Regions from separate parts of the Ureibacillus sp. MALMAid1270 genome, predicted to be linked through region 2. Evidence: riboswitches for the same ligand, from Rfam matches in the RefSeq annotation. Region 2 holds a riboswitch; the other holds the start of a gene.
The links. A riboswitch is a leader RNA that binds a small molecule or an ion and turns the genes downstream of it on or off. The one in region 2 is predicted to bind cobalamin.
Positions count from the first base shown of each region.

Region 1: it holds a riboswitch for cobalamin, as region 2 does, so the genes downstream of both, metE (5-methyltetrahydropteroyltriglutamate--homocysteine S-methyltransferase) here and ACOQFO_RS06440 (glutaredoxin family protein) in region 2, are expected to answer to the same signal.

Region 1 is NZ_JBMIRP010000030.1:47,562-55,063, forward strand. Features, by position in the region: gene ACOQFO_RS03345 (MFS transporter) at 1-198, shown strand, start outside; gene ACOQFO_RS03350 (CoxG family protein) at 306-746, opposite strand; gene ACOQFO_RS03355 (YdcF family protein) at 975-1,559, opposite strand; gene ACOQFO_RS03360 (aspartyl-phosphate phosphatase Spo0E family protein) at 1,737-1,904, opposite strand; gene ACOQFO_RS03365 (NupC/NupG family nucleoside CNT transporter) at 2,091-3,272, opposite strand; gene metE (5-methyltetrahydropteroyltriglutamate--homocysteine S-methyltransferase) at 3,895-6,192, opposite strand; cobalamin riboswitch at 6,353-6,532, opposite strand; gene ACOQFO_RS03375 (M15 family metallopeptidase) at 6,696-7,502, opposite strand, start outside.
Region 2 is NZ_JBMIRP010000051.1:28,863-36,364, reverse strand. Features, by position in the region: gene ACOQFO_RS06445 (methyl-accepting chemotaxis protein) at 1-1,954, shown strand, start outside; cobalamin riboswitch at 2,164-2,345, shown strand; gene ACOQFO_RS06440 (glutaredoxin family protein) at 2,617-2,841, shown strand; gene nrdI (class Ib ribonucleoside-diphosphate reductase assembly flavoprotein NrdI) at 2,838-3,218, shown strand; gene nrdE (class 1b ribonucleoside-diphosphate reductase subunit alpha) at 3,193-5,286, shown strand; gene nrdF (class 1b ribonucleoside-diphosphate reductase subunit beta) at 5,274-6,242, shown strand; gene dut (dUTP diphosphatase) at 6,254-6,691, shown strand; gene ACOQFO_RS06415 (hypothetical protein) at 6,742-6,927, opposite strand; gene ACOQFO_RS06410 (AAA family ATPase) at 7,010-7,502, shown strand, end outside.

The DNA of each region.
Region 1 (7,502 bases), on a different contig from region 2:
GATGAAGAATATGTAGGTACCGCGCTAACTTTCCAAATGTGCATTGGCTTCCTCATCACCATTGCCTCTATCAATCTAGTACCTTTCCTTCAAAGTATCATTGGATGGGAGTGGGTATTTACAATTCTTGCGATTGGTCCTATTTTAGGGATTATTGCTATGTTGAAATATAAAGGGTATGAAATAAATAGAGGATAATTCAGAAAATGAATAAATACTGAATGAAAAATAGATTCTAAATCTTTCTCATAACTAAAAAAGTAGCCGTCCAAAATTGGATAGCTACTCTTCTTTTTTCTAAACTACTATGAAAATACCAAGATTTTACGTGCAATGGATTCTGTTAAGCGAGATGCAACTTTTGGAACAGCCCATTTAATAACTGGTGTTAATAATGCTCCCGAAATACCGCCTGCATTAACTTCTACTGTACAAGTCATTGTTGTTTTTCCATTTACTTCTTCAGCAGTAAACTGACCACTACCTGTAAAGTTATCAGATATTCCCTTTAACTCAAATTTAATATTAGAAGGTTCGTTCCATTCAGTAATGTCTACTTGAGCTTGGATTGTTTTCTTAATCCCTTTCACATTACCTTCAAATGTCCAAATCGACTGCTTGTCATTAATAATTTCATGTTCTTTATAAGCTGGCACTGCCGTTGCCCATTTCTCAAGATCACTCACATAATCCCAAACTGCTTGTACTTCTACTGGAATTTCTACCGTATGCGTCCCTGTCGCCATAATATCCCTACTTTCAAAGCAATAACAATAAATTCTATAGGATATTATTATTGCATAAAATGGAGAGATTTTCATAGATTTATCACTCTAAATATGCAAATAAGCAATTTTTATATTAATATTCAAATGAATTGATTTCGATTCAATACTAATTAACTCTAAATAAAAAACGACCAAAGTTTTGATTTGGTCGCTTCACTAAATCTTGATATTTACATCTTCATTACATCATTTTCCAAATATGTAAGTCTTCAACAAAGCAAGTCGTTCACGAATTAGAGATTTAGTCCTCACGCTTTTCGGTGTCGGTGCACCTAATACATCGACTTTCAAACCGACAACATTTGCTAAATATTTCGCTCGAGTGAGATGAAAATCGTTAGAAATAATGGTCACTTTGGTTACACCTTCAGGAAGAAATTCCTTTGAATATAGCAAGTTCTCATATGTAGAAGTGGATTTTTCCTCAAGCTGAATACGCAATGGATCTATTCCTGCAGCCATTAAATAACTGGCCATCACAGAAGCTTCAGTTGCTGGCTCGTCGCCCCCTTGTCCACCTGATACAATCACTTGAACATGTTTATGTTTCTTCAAGTAATCACTCGCGACATCTAACCGACTTTTTAGAGAGAGTGATGGATCCCCATTTGGTTTCACTTTGGCTCCCAGTATTATTAAATAATCATTCGACCCATCCGCTATAGGTGATCCTCCTTTTTCTATTTCAGTACCTAGCCAGTAATATAGGAAAACGCTTATGACAACAATTAGAATTATGCCAGTTAACCAGAATTTCATTAACCTTTTCATAAACTCACCTCTTCACTATTGTAACGCAAACAAAGTGGAAAGGGTTCGTAATATTTACATTATTTGGTTCAAAATTCCTTTGAAAGAGGTATGGGAACATTTCTAATATCTTGGAGTCTTCATGCACAAATATAAATGTTTTTATATCAAATCTATTTCTATCGTCTATTCGTATTATTAAAACATTCTATCATTATCTAATCTATTCAGTAATTGATCTAATTGCTGACTTAATTTGATTGTTTCTGGGTGTGTTAAACCAAAGGCTGCTCCAACTTGGATCATTGATTTTCTTGTTGATTCTATGTCTTTTAATAATTCTATATCAAATTTTAATCTTGTCATGAATTACACCAACCTATCTAATTAATGTAATTTCATATTAATGAAAAGCAAAATAGTAATGTATCACCTACCCTTCCTATTTTTTACATACTTGATAGGAAGGTGCTCCTATTTAATATAGAGAGTTAACTATAAATAAAAAGACCACCAAAATCGTTTTAATAAAACGTTTTAGTGGTCCTTAAATTAAATAACTAAACTTACAATAATCGATGATAATACACTTACAAGAGTGGCACCATATAGTAGTTTCAATCCAAAACGCGCGACTATGTTCCCTTGCTTTTCATTAAGACCTTTGACTGCTCCAGCTATAATACCAATCGATGCGAAGTTGGCAAAGGAAACTAAGAATACAGAAAGTATGCCCAGTGTTCGTTCGCTAAATTCATAATTTCCTCCAGATAAATCCAACATGGCAACAAATTCATTTGTCACTAATTTAGTAGCCATAATTCCTCCGGCACTCACTGCCTCAGACATTGGAATCCCCATAATGAAAGCAATTGGAGCAAAAATATAACCTAAAAGCTCTTGGAAAGAAATATTTAACACTAACTCGAAGACATAGTTGAAACCTGCAATTAAAGCTGTATAACCGATTAACATTGCACCTACGACAATGGCAACCTTAAATCCGTCCATGATATACTCACCGAGCATTTCAAAGAAGGATTGCTTTTCATGTTCTTCAATTTCTAATATATCTTCTTTAGCACCTACATCGTACGGATTAATAAGTGTAGCGATGATAAATCCGCCAAATAGGTTTAACACTAAAGCGGTAACAATATATTTTGGTTCTAGCATTGTCATATACGCACCAACGATGGACATTGATACAGTTGACATTGCTGAAGCGCATAAAGTATACAAACGTTGTTTCGAAAGGTGACCAAGTTGTTTTTTCAACGTGATGAAAACTTCTGATTGACCGACCATTAGCGAAGCAACTGCATTATAAGATTCAAGTTTTCCCATTCCATTCACTTTACTTAAAATATAACCAATCCACTTCATAAGAAACGGTAGTACTTTGATATATTGAAGAATGCCAATTAATGCAGAAATAAAAACAATTGGAAGCAATACATTTAAGAAGAATGGACTTTCGCCTTCATTTGCAATACCACCAAATACGAAATTAACCCCTTCAGCTGCTAATTCGAGAAGCTTAGAGAAAACAGCTGCAATTCCTTTCGTTATTAATAAACCAATTTCTGTATTTAATAATAACAATGATAACAGGATTTGAATGATAATCATTATTATAACTGGTTTAATTTTTATCTTTTTTCGATCGGAACTAGCGATCCAAGCTAAAAATAATACAACTAAAATTCCTAAAATTGATATAACATATTGCATATGTAACCTCCTGATGAATTAATATGTGCGCGCTTACAATGGAAGTTACTACTAACATACCGCTTACGCATAGTAACCTCTTTTCACTACAATTGCAATGAATATTTTGCGAATATTAGCGGAAAACAAATAAACAGTTTATTCAAAAGAATATTTCTATTTTGAAGTTTAACCATAAAATAGAATCTTACGCCCAAATTTGTTTTATTAAAAACTAATAACCTCACTAGAATTTCATGGATTCACTAATGCGTTTTCTCGATTTGGGAAAATAAAAAATGCTTAATTGAATCTATACAGATTAACTAAGCATTTATAGTAAAAGGGTTAACTTAAACCATATTTCCTATTCAATTGCTAGACAATACCAACAGAAGCTAATAATACGATAATTAAAATAATAATTTTTCCGTCAATCCTGTTTTCCCACCAGTGATACCATCGAATGGAAATATTTCTCCTTCGAGCTGTGATGTTCCTCATTTCTGAATATTCTAGTTAAATAAAGAATGGCGTCCGAAAGACTAATGAAGATTACCATTTCGTGACGCCTATTAATGTTATTAGAAAATACTAGGCAATATCAATTAATTAACCTATTTGTTGAAAAAGAGAGTGCAATTTAATTTACATTATTACTCAAAACTTCATGGCGTAGTAATTTTGCAGCCTTGACCATGTTCGTTAAAGCAGCGACTGTTTCAGGCTCTTGACGTGTTTTTAACCCACAATCTGGATTAATCCAAAATCGCTCTTTTGGAATAACTTGTAAACTTGCATTTAATATTTCCATCATTTCAGAAACATCCGGTACACGTGGACTATGAATATCGTATACTCCTAAACCAATGCCTAATTCATAAGGATGTTGTTGAAGGGAATAGATCAATTCGCCATGACTTCTTGATGTTTCTAATGAGATGACATCTGCATCAAGGGATTCAATCGGTTCAATAAAATCATTAAACTCCACATAACACATATGTGTATGAATTTGTGTTTCATTTTTTACGCTAGATGTCGCTAACTTAAATGCATTAACCGCCCACGTTAAATAGTCCGACCAATTTTCTTTACGAAGCGGCAGGCCTTCTCGAAGTGCAGGTTCATCTACTTGAATAATTGCAATCCCAGAACGTTCTAATTCTAAAATTTCTTGACGTAATGCTATGGCAATTTGATTTGCAACAACTTCTCTTGGCACATCATTTCTAACAAATGACCAGTTTAAAATAGTTACAGGTCCTGTTAACATACCTTTAACGTGAGCATCTGTTAGTTTTTGAGCAAAGAGTACTTCTTTTAAGGTCATAGGGCTTGTCCATTCAACATCTCCGTAAATGATAGGAGGCTTTACACATCGAGAACCATACGAAACGACCCATGCATTTTGTGTAAAAGCAAAACCTGTTAATTTCTCGCCGAAGAACTCTACCATATCAGTACGTTCAAATTCGCCATGTACAAAAATATCTAGCCCAATTTCTTCTTGTAATTTAATCCAACGGGCTGTTTCCTTTTCAATAAATGCCTCATATTCCGTATCTGAAATTTGCTTTTTACGCCAAGCTGCACGTGTTTTTTTCACTTCAGATGATTGTGGGAAACTACCAATTGTCGTGGTAGGAAAAAGTGGTAAACCTAATACCTGTTGTTGAATCAATCTGCGTTGATCGTATGGTAGTGCTCTTGAAAAATCATTCGCCGTAATAGATTGCATTATTTCTTGCACTCGTTTATTGTTTCTGATTGGATGCGTTGCAAGTGCTTCAATAATCTCCATACTTTCAGAAACAGCCTTTTCTTTGATCCATTTACCATGTTTAATGTAGTGAGTTACATGAACAATCTCACTTATTTTCTCATCCGCAAATGAAAGAGCATTTAATAAAACAGGTTCTAACTTTTGCTCATTTCTAGTAGTAATTGGTACATGTTGTAAGCTACATGACGATTCAATCCAAACTGATTGCGCCTTGCTTAAATACACTACACTTTCAATCTCTGACACGACTTCTGCCAGATTACTAGACCAAATATCACGACCATTTATACAACCGATTGCTAATACTTTGTTATTTGGAAACCCATGTTTCCGAATCGCTTCCTTATTTTCTTTTTTCCCGTGGACAAAATCTAAACCAATTCCTGCAACTGGTAAATTTGATAATCGTTCATAGGATGTCAATGCTTCGAAATAAGTTTGTAGCATAATTTTTGCAGATGGAACACTCTCTGCTAGTTTACTATAGATTTGCTCAACTAATCGAACCTCATCATCTGGAAGGGATTTTGTTAAAGAAGGCTCTTCAAGTTGAATCCACTCAGCACCCGCATCTACTAATTGTTGTATCACTTCTGCATAAAGTGGCAGTAATTGTAGAATAAAGATTGCTTTAGTTTGATCATCATAACCTTTTGATAAATCCATAAATGTATAAGGGCCTATTAAAGTAGGCTTCGCAATAATATTTAGTTCATTTTTCGCTTCTAAAAAATATTCTAGTAATATATTTTCTTTTAGTTTCAATTGTTTTCCATCAAATTCAGGAACGATATAGTGATAATTTGTATTAAACCATTTTGTCATTTCACAAGCGACTACATTTTTTGCGCCACGTGCCATTGCATAATAACGAGTTAGTGCTGTTTCATTATTTAATGATTGATATCGCTCAGGAATAATACCAAACATAAAAGCTAAGTCGAGCATACGATCATATAGTGTAAAATCACCAACCGTAATATAATCGATTCCTAATTCTTGCTGACGTTTCAGATTGTGTAATCGTAGTTCCTTCATTTGCTGATGAAACTGAACTTCTGAAAGGTCACCTTTCCAAAAACTTTCTACAATTTTTTTCCATTGTCGTTGTTCCCCAATATATGGGTAACCAACCACTGTACTAATTACTTCCATTTCGATAAGCCTCCTTTTGTATTACATAACCCAAATAAAAAAGCTATTTCTGAACTTCAGAAATAGCCTTGGACTTATCTATGCACAATTGTAAAAAGCGTAAAAAAATTATTTTTACGTCTCCACTCGCACAGACACCACCTATTTCCTCGTAGGTATTTGGTGTGCACTTAAATAGGCAGGTCTCCTGACTTTTCATCAACGCAATTCAATGCCTTCCCATTCTCACAGTGGCTTCTTTTGAATTGCTCCGAATTTACAGTTGCGGGACAGTGTTGGATTTTCACCAAGCTTCCCTTTTAAGCTTATTTTCATAAGCACCTATTTCGACACGTTATGTAATTCATTTCATTATACATAAAAAATTGAAATGTTCAATTAATTCTTATTATTTTTTCTAGTATTGTAAATAATTCTTGAAGGATTTTGGCATTTTACAACTGGTATATAAAAAAGAAACCAAATTTCAAATTGGTTTCTTTTCATTAAGATATGAGCTAAATCTATTCCTTCGAATTTTGATTAGTAGACGGAATTTCACTATAAATTTCCGTTAAAACATATCCTCCATCGCTACTATTATCCTTCACTTCATTCAACGCATCTAAATCATTAAAATGCCACCATTCAGATGCTAACGGTGTAAGCCCGGCTTTTGTATTATAAGTTTGAAGATTGATGGCTGCTTCGTTCATTTTGTCAGATAACTTAACATTTTTCCAAGCTGTTGGAGAAATGGCTGAAACAGGGTATTTGAATGTAGCTGAGGCGAAGCTCAACTCGTGAATTGGTGTCGGCATTGTATACTCTGTATAGTTAGTGATTTCATTAACTGCATAATTTCCAATCACAACCGACTCAATTGAGTTTACCTTTGCTAAGCTTACATCGATTGCATAACCAACTTGATGATTCGAAACATTTGTTGCAATAAACCAATTGATCGACCATGGAGCCGTACTAATTCCAGCAGCAACCTCAAAATCAATCGTAGCTAGTTTAGATAATTCATTTACAATGGCTTGTTGAGCAGCATAAGGTCGATATCCTTCGTAGATAAGCAAAGAGTTCCCATCCGCTAATGCGTATTGCTGTGCGAGATGAATCTTTTTAGACATGGAATATAATACAGGGACTATGAATTCTTCTTTTCCAAGTCTCTTATTGAAAGTTTTACCTTGGTAAAGAGGTTGTCCTGTAATATTAGGAATTGACTTTCCTGAAGATACATATTTAGCAGAATACGTATTGGTATTATCATAAATAATGGACGGGATTACATCTGGCAAATTAATAAAACAATACTTATG
Region 2 (7,502 bases):
GCGTAAAAAGAATATTTCAGTGAAAGCTCGCTTAATTGTTGCATTTATCATTATTTTATTATTTCCTAGTGTAACAATTGGATCAATTTCATACATAAACGCAAGTAAGGAATTACAATCTGAGCTTAAAAATAGTGCATTACAACAAGTTGAACAATTAGATCAGCTCATAACAAGAGAAATTCGACCGATTATCGACCAAGCGAAGTATTACAGCACTATTATTAATAGTAATTGGAACGAGAAATCGATTATACAAGAAATAGAAAGATTCAACAAAATTGAAGACAGTGTAGAGTCTGTAACAATTGCACAACCAGGACGTGATTTGATAAGAAATCCATATTTCCATTTTGATGAGGATTTTGATCCATATTCAACGTCATGGTATACAAGTGCAATGGATAATACTGGTAGACCAGTTATTATTAATCCGTATACATCTTCTGAGAATAATACACTTATCTCGTCTGTAGCTTCTACATTAAATGATGGCTCAGGTGTTATATCTATTGATATTGACTTAGAAACGATTATTAGCTTAACAAAATCCATTAAAGTAGGGGAGACTGGTTTTGCTTCTATAATGGATGTGAACCAAACGTATTTAGCAGACGCAGTCATTGAAAATGGAACAAATGCTGGAGAGCAGTATAAAAGGAATATGTCAGGTAAAGAGAGTGGAAGTTTTGTAATCCATGAAAACGGTGAAGCAAAACAGATTTTCTTTAAACAAAATGAATTAACAGGTTGGTATATCGTTGGGACATTAATGTTGGATGATATAGCAGCTTCGACAAATGGAATATTGAAAGTGACACTCTTTGTTCTTTTAGGCTCGCTCATTGTTGGGGTATTGATTGGATATCCAATTATTCGTTCGATTCTTAGACCTTTAAGATTATTAGGTGAAGCGGCAGAAAGAATAGGTGAAGGAGATTTACGCGAAAAGATTGATATAAAAAGCAAAGATGAATTTGGAAAACTCGCAGAAATCTTTAATAAGATGGTGGATTCTTTACAAAATGTTATTCGCCAAGTAAGTGATCAATCGACTTCTTTAGCAGCTTCATCTGATGAACTAACTGCAAGTACCGAAGAAAATAAAAAAGCGACAGGACAAATTGTAGAGTCTATTCAACAATTTGCAAGTGGCGCTGAACAACAATCGGATGCGGTAGAAAAAAGTTCGAAAGTAACTGAGGAAATGCAAAAGAATATTAATGTAATTGCTGAAAAAGCAGGTAATGCAAGTGATAAAGCAAAACAAGCGTTACAAGAAGTACAATTGGGTAACGAAACTATCCAACAAGCAGTTGAACAAATGCAATCAATTAATCGAACAGTGAAGTCAATTGAGGGGGCTGTTTCTAATTTAGGTAAACGCTCAATCGATATTGGTAATATAGTTCAAACAATCAAACAAATTGCGGATCAAACGAATTTATTATCCTTAAATGCTGCCATTGAAGCTGCGAGAGCTGGTGAGGCTGGAAAAGGATTTGCTGTAGTGGCCGATGAAGTACGGAAGCTTGCAGATGAATCTGCAAAAGCAACAACACAAATTGCTGACATTATTGGACATATTCAATTAGAAACAGAAGAAGTCGTAAATACTATGACTGCCGGTACAGAAGAAGTGGCGAAAGGAATTTCTGTCATGAGTGAAGCCGGTCAGAAGTTTTCAAGTATTCGTGCGAATGTGCTAGATGTGTCAAATGAAGTGGAAGAGGTTTCTTTAGCAACAGAGGAAATGTCTCAACAATCTAATCTCGTAGCAAGTTCTACATTAACTGTACAAGAATTGACGCAATCTAACTTTACTAGTGTACAAAATATTTCTGCTTCAACTGAGGAACAATTAGCTTCAATGGAGGAAATCTCATCCTCAGCAGAAGAACTTGCAGTAATGGCGGAACAACTAAAACAAACAATACAACAATTTAAATATTAATGAATTAAAAGGGTGGTCAGAAATGGCTACCCCATTTTTATTTGCATTGCTAATAATCTATTATGATATTCGGTATTTCTACACAATTATTAGCGGTTTAGTCAACAAATAACTTTCATTTCTATTTCAAAAGTACCTAAAATAGATTCATAGGTTTACTCAATTACTAGTATGTGGTACACTTACCAATGTAACGAAACAACAACATATTGTATTAGTTTTATCTAGGTACTACCATATGTAGTTTAATAGGGAAGTTCGGTGCGAAACCGACGCTGTCCCCGCAACTGTAATGCTGACGATGATTCAATCCACTTTGTGTATATACACATGGGAAGGGAATCGGAGGGTGAGGCAAAGCCAGGAGACCTGCCTAATAAAACCAATCGAACATTTCTTCGGGGATTGAGGAATGGAGACGCAGATGTTTTCATTTATCAATTTCTGAACGTTTCCAAACTACCTCTTTTTGAAGAGGTAGTTTTTTTGCGTTTTATAAGACTTTGAATGGATTGATGAAGGACAGATCAAAGTGAAAACTAGCAGGAAGTGTCCTTCATAAGTTCAATGAAGGTCACATTGGGAAGAAAATCCATATGAACTGTCCTAAAACAAGAGGTTCAATTAACACTTAAGACAATAGTAAGAAAGAGGGATTATCAATGAAACTTTACACGAAAACAATTTGCCCAAAATGCATGTGGGTAAAATCAGAATTACAACAAGCAGGACTTGAGGTAGAAGTAATTAATATTGACCATAACGAAGAAGCGAAACAAAAGATTTTAAATGAAGGATTTCTCTCTGTTCCAGTTCTTGAGATTGACGGTGAACTTATAGGAGATGTAAAGGAGATCATTTCAAAAATTGAATTGGTTGCACAATGATTGCTTATGCAAGTCGGACGGGTAATGTGAGATATATCGTTTCCAAATTGCAAGCTCAGGCCATTGAGATTACTGAGAATTTAATAATAGATAAGCCATACCTCTTAATTACATACACAGATAAATTAGGTGAAGTTCCAACTAGAGTTTCGCAGTTTCTAGAAACCAATGGTCAACTCTGCAGAGGAGTTGTAGCCAGCGGAAATAGCAACTTTGGCAACAATTTGTTTGCTGCAGCAGGAGATAAAATAGCAATGGCTTATCAAATTCCACTAGTTCGCAAACTAGAGTTAAGAGGCTTTCAAACAGATTACGAGGCAATACAACAGTTTTACGAAACGAGGGTAAAGGATGAATACTTACTTAAAGTTGAATAACGAAGTATTAAACCGGTATAGTACAACAGGACAATTAGAGCTAGAAAAAGACCGTGAAGCAACACGACGCTATTTTTTAGAACATGTAAATGTTCGTTTACGCTACTTTATTGATATCGAGGAAAAAATCAGATATCTAGTTAATGAAGGGTATTATGAAAAGGAATTTCTCGAGAAGTATGATATGGACTTCATTAAACAAATGTACAAAAAAGCATATGATTATCATTTCCGTTTTCCGTCTTTTATGAGTGCAAGTAAGTTCTATGATAGCTATGCAATGAAAAGTCGAGATGGGCAAGAGATACTAGAAAAATATGAAGATCGTATTGTCATAATTGCTTTGTACTTGGCGCAAGGAGATCAAGAACTTGCCGAGCGTGCAGTTGAGTCAATCATGGAAGCGTACCAACCTGCAACACCGACCGCTTTAAATAGCGGGAAGAAGGCGCGTGGGGAATTAGTTAGTTGCTTCAAATTATCGATGGATGATTCAATGAATAGTATTGCTGAAAATATCGGGTATTGTTTGGAATTATCAAGACTTGGTGGGGGAGTTGGAGTTAACTTAACTGACCTCAGACCATTAGGAGATCCGATTAAAGGGATACAGAATCGTGCAAGTGGGGTAATGCCTGTTGCGAAATTACTAGAGAATTCATTCTCCTATTCAAATCAGCTTGGACAGCGAAATGGTTCAGGTGTGACGTATCTGAATATCTTCCACGCGGATATCGAGAACTTTATTTCTAGTAAAAAACCAAACGCTGACGATAAAATCCGACTAGCAACGTTATCAACTGGCATTATTATTCCAAACATATTCTTTGAACTTATGAGAAGAGATAAAGATATTGTGCTATTTAGCCCTTACGATATTTATAAAGAATATGGAAAAAGAATGTCTGAGATTTCTATCTCTGAAATGTACTATGAGCTATTGGATAATCCAAATATTCGTAAGATCAAACGTCTCAATGCGCGGAAGCTCTATACAGAAGTGAAAAAAGCGCAATTTGAATCGGGATATCCATTTGAGATTTTCGATGACAATGTGAATGAAGTACATCCACTTAAAGGAATTGGTCGAGTGAAGATGTCGAACTTATGCACAGAAATCTTGCAAGTACAAGAAACTAGCAATATTACAGACCAAGATCAAGAAAATGAATATGGATTAGATGTGTCATGTAACTTAGGTTCTATTGATATACATGCGGCAAGTAAAGTGAAAGATTTTGGGGAGTTAGTCGATACATCAATGCGCCTCTTAACAAACGTTTCGCTCATGACTAACATTAAAAATGTTCCTTCAGTTGCGAAAGCAAATCAATTAATGCATTCCGTAGGGCTTGGTGCTATGAATTTACACGGTCACCTTGTGACACAAGGGATTCTTTATGGATCGAAAGAATCTATCGATTTTATTGATTGCTTTATGGAGGCGATGAACTACTATTCTCTGAAATCATCGATGGAGATTGCAAAAGAGCGCAGAGAAACTTTCTATCGTTATGAAGATAGTGATTATGCTTCAGGTGTTTATTTCAAACAGTATGTGGAGAAAGAGGAGAAGGAAGTGTCTCCTATTGTTTTAAAAGCACTTGGCAATATTCCAATTATCACGAAACAAATGTGGGAAGATTTAAAAGAAGATGTCATGCGGTATGGTGTGTTTAATGGATATCGGCTTGCTACCGCTCCAACGGGCTCCATATCTTATATAAGATCTTGCACAGCCTCCATTGCACCTTGTACAGAGCGCGTGGAAATTCGTGATTATGCGGATAGCCGTACGATTTACCCAATGCCACATTTATCAAATGAAAATGTACATTTATATGTAGAGGCATATGATGTGAATCCTTATGACATGATTGATTTATATGCTGCTGCACAAAAACATGTGGACCAAGGAATTTCGATGACACTATATGTAACGGATCAATGGACAACTGAACAACTCGCTAAAATTTATATTTACGCTTGGACTAAGGGCATTAAATCTGTTTACTATGTACGTCAACGATTACAAACACTTGAGGAGTGTGTAGCATGTCAAATTTAATCTATGAAGCTGTCAATTGGAATAAACCAACGAGTGATCTAGCGCAAGTTTTTTGGGACCAACAATGGAAACAAATTTGGTTTCCTGAAGAAATCGCTGTATCCAAAGACGTCAAACAATGGCAAGATTTTGAACATCAAGAAACTTATAAAAAGGTATTTGCAGGGCTAACTTTATTGGATACAGTTCAAACAAATATCGGAATGAATAAAATCGCAGCACATGTGACGGATATGCAGGAAAAAGCTGTTTTGACTGTATTTGGTTCCTTTGAAGCGATCCATGCAAAATCTTATTCTTATATTTTTACAACACTTTGTACGAACTCAGAAATTGATGAACTCTTTGAGTGGGTGAAGAAAAATGAGTTCCTGCAATACAAAGCCAATAAAATCAGTGAAATTTACAACGCCATTGAAGAGGGTAATCCTGAAAGTTTATGGAAAGCAATGTATGCGTCCGTAATGCTAGAGTCGTTTTTATTCTACTCCGGATTTTTCTATCCACTATATCTAGGTGGACAAGGCGTACTGCGAAACAGTGCGGAAGTAATATCACTTATACTTCGTGACGAATCAATTCACGGTGTAGCTGTAGGCTTTTTCGCACAAAACCTATTCAAACAATTCCCTCAAGAAAAACAAGACGAGTTAAAAGTTTGGGGCTATGACCTACTACTTGATTTATATCAAAATGAAATGAATTATACGGATGATTTATATGCGGAAACAGGTTTATCGCCTGAAGTAAAAGTTTATATACGTTATAATGCAAATAAGGCATTAATGAACGTAGGTTTTGATGCGATGTTTCCTGAAGAAGAAGTAAATCCGATTGTGATGAATGGTATTCGAAATGAAGGATCCACATACGACTTCTTCTCACAAAAAGGATCTAGTTACGCGAAAGCTAAAGTCGCACCAATTACAGACGAAACTTTCCAATTTAATCGATAAGGATGACAACAATGAACTACGAAGTAAAAATTAAAAGAATTCACGAAGAGGCACAAATTCCATTACAAGCAAACCCAGGGGATGCAGGTATGGATCTTTATTCGATTGAATCTGTAGAAATACCACCAGGTGAAGCAAGATTAATTAAAACAGGAATCCAACTGGAGTTACCAAAAGGGACTGAAGCACAAGTTCGCCCTAGAAGTGGACTTGCTCTTAAACATAGTATTACTGTTCTAAACAGCCCCGGTACAATCGATGAAGGGTATCGTGGCGAAATAGGTGTAATTCTCATTAATCATGGAAAAGCAACCTTCCATGTTGAAAAAGCAATGCGCATTGCTCAAATGGTGATTCAAACCGTTCCGCAAGTTCATTTAGTTGAGGTAGAGGCTTTATCCGAAACTGAAAGAGGAGAATCGGGATTCGGCTCGAGCGGGACAAAGTAGTAAAATACAGAGATTCCCATAAGTAAGTTAAATACCTATGGGAATCTTTCTTACTTCTCAAGTTTCTTTGTCATTTTATCAACCCAGTCGCTAAATGACTCTTTGTTTTTATTATTGGATTTTGTAAAATTATCCTCCGAACCATATTCCTCATCTGATTGGCGAAGATTTTTCTTCCGTAACGGAATTTTGTCATTAAAATTGGAATAGATATCAAAATCATTACGCTCTGTCATATCTTCATCTCCTTTCATCTGTTAATATGATAATAATTACTTATGTTTATGTACCTAAGATCATATAAAAGCTGGTGATACTATGTTTTTGAAAAGAATTGAATTACTCCGCAATGAAATCCCCTCTTATAAAAATTACCCATTATCTATACCAGCAATACGTAACCTTCATCAACTTGATATTCATCATAATGTCACATTTTTTGTAGGGGAAAATGGGACAGGGAAATCGACTCTACTTGAAGCAATAGCAGATAAATGTGGATTTAATACAGCAGGTGGTGGAAGAAATAATGAGTATTATGTCCATGCTTCCGAATCTTCCTTATCAGAATATATAAGGCTTGCTTGGTTACCGAAAGTATCGAACGGTTTCTTTCTAAGAGCAGAGTCTTTTAATCAATTTGCTTCTCATATCGATGAAATCGCAAGTGAATATCCAAGTATATACGATGCTTATGGTGGGAATTCTTTACATGAGCAATCCCATGGGGAATCATTTTTATCATTATTTTCAAACCGGTTTAGAGGTAAAGCGATTTATTTACTAGATGAACCTGAGGCTGCACTTTCCC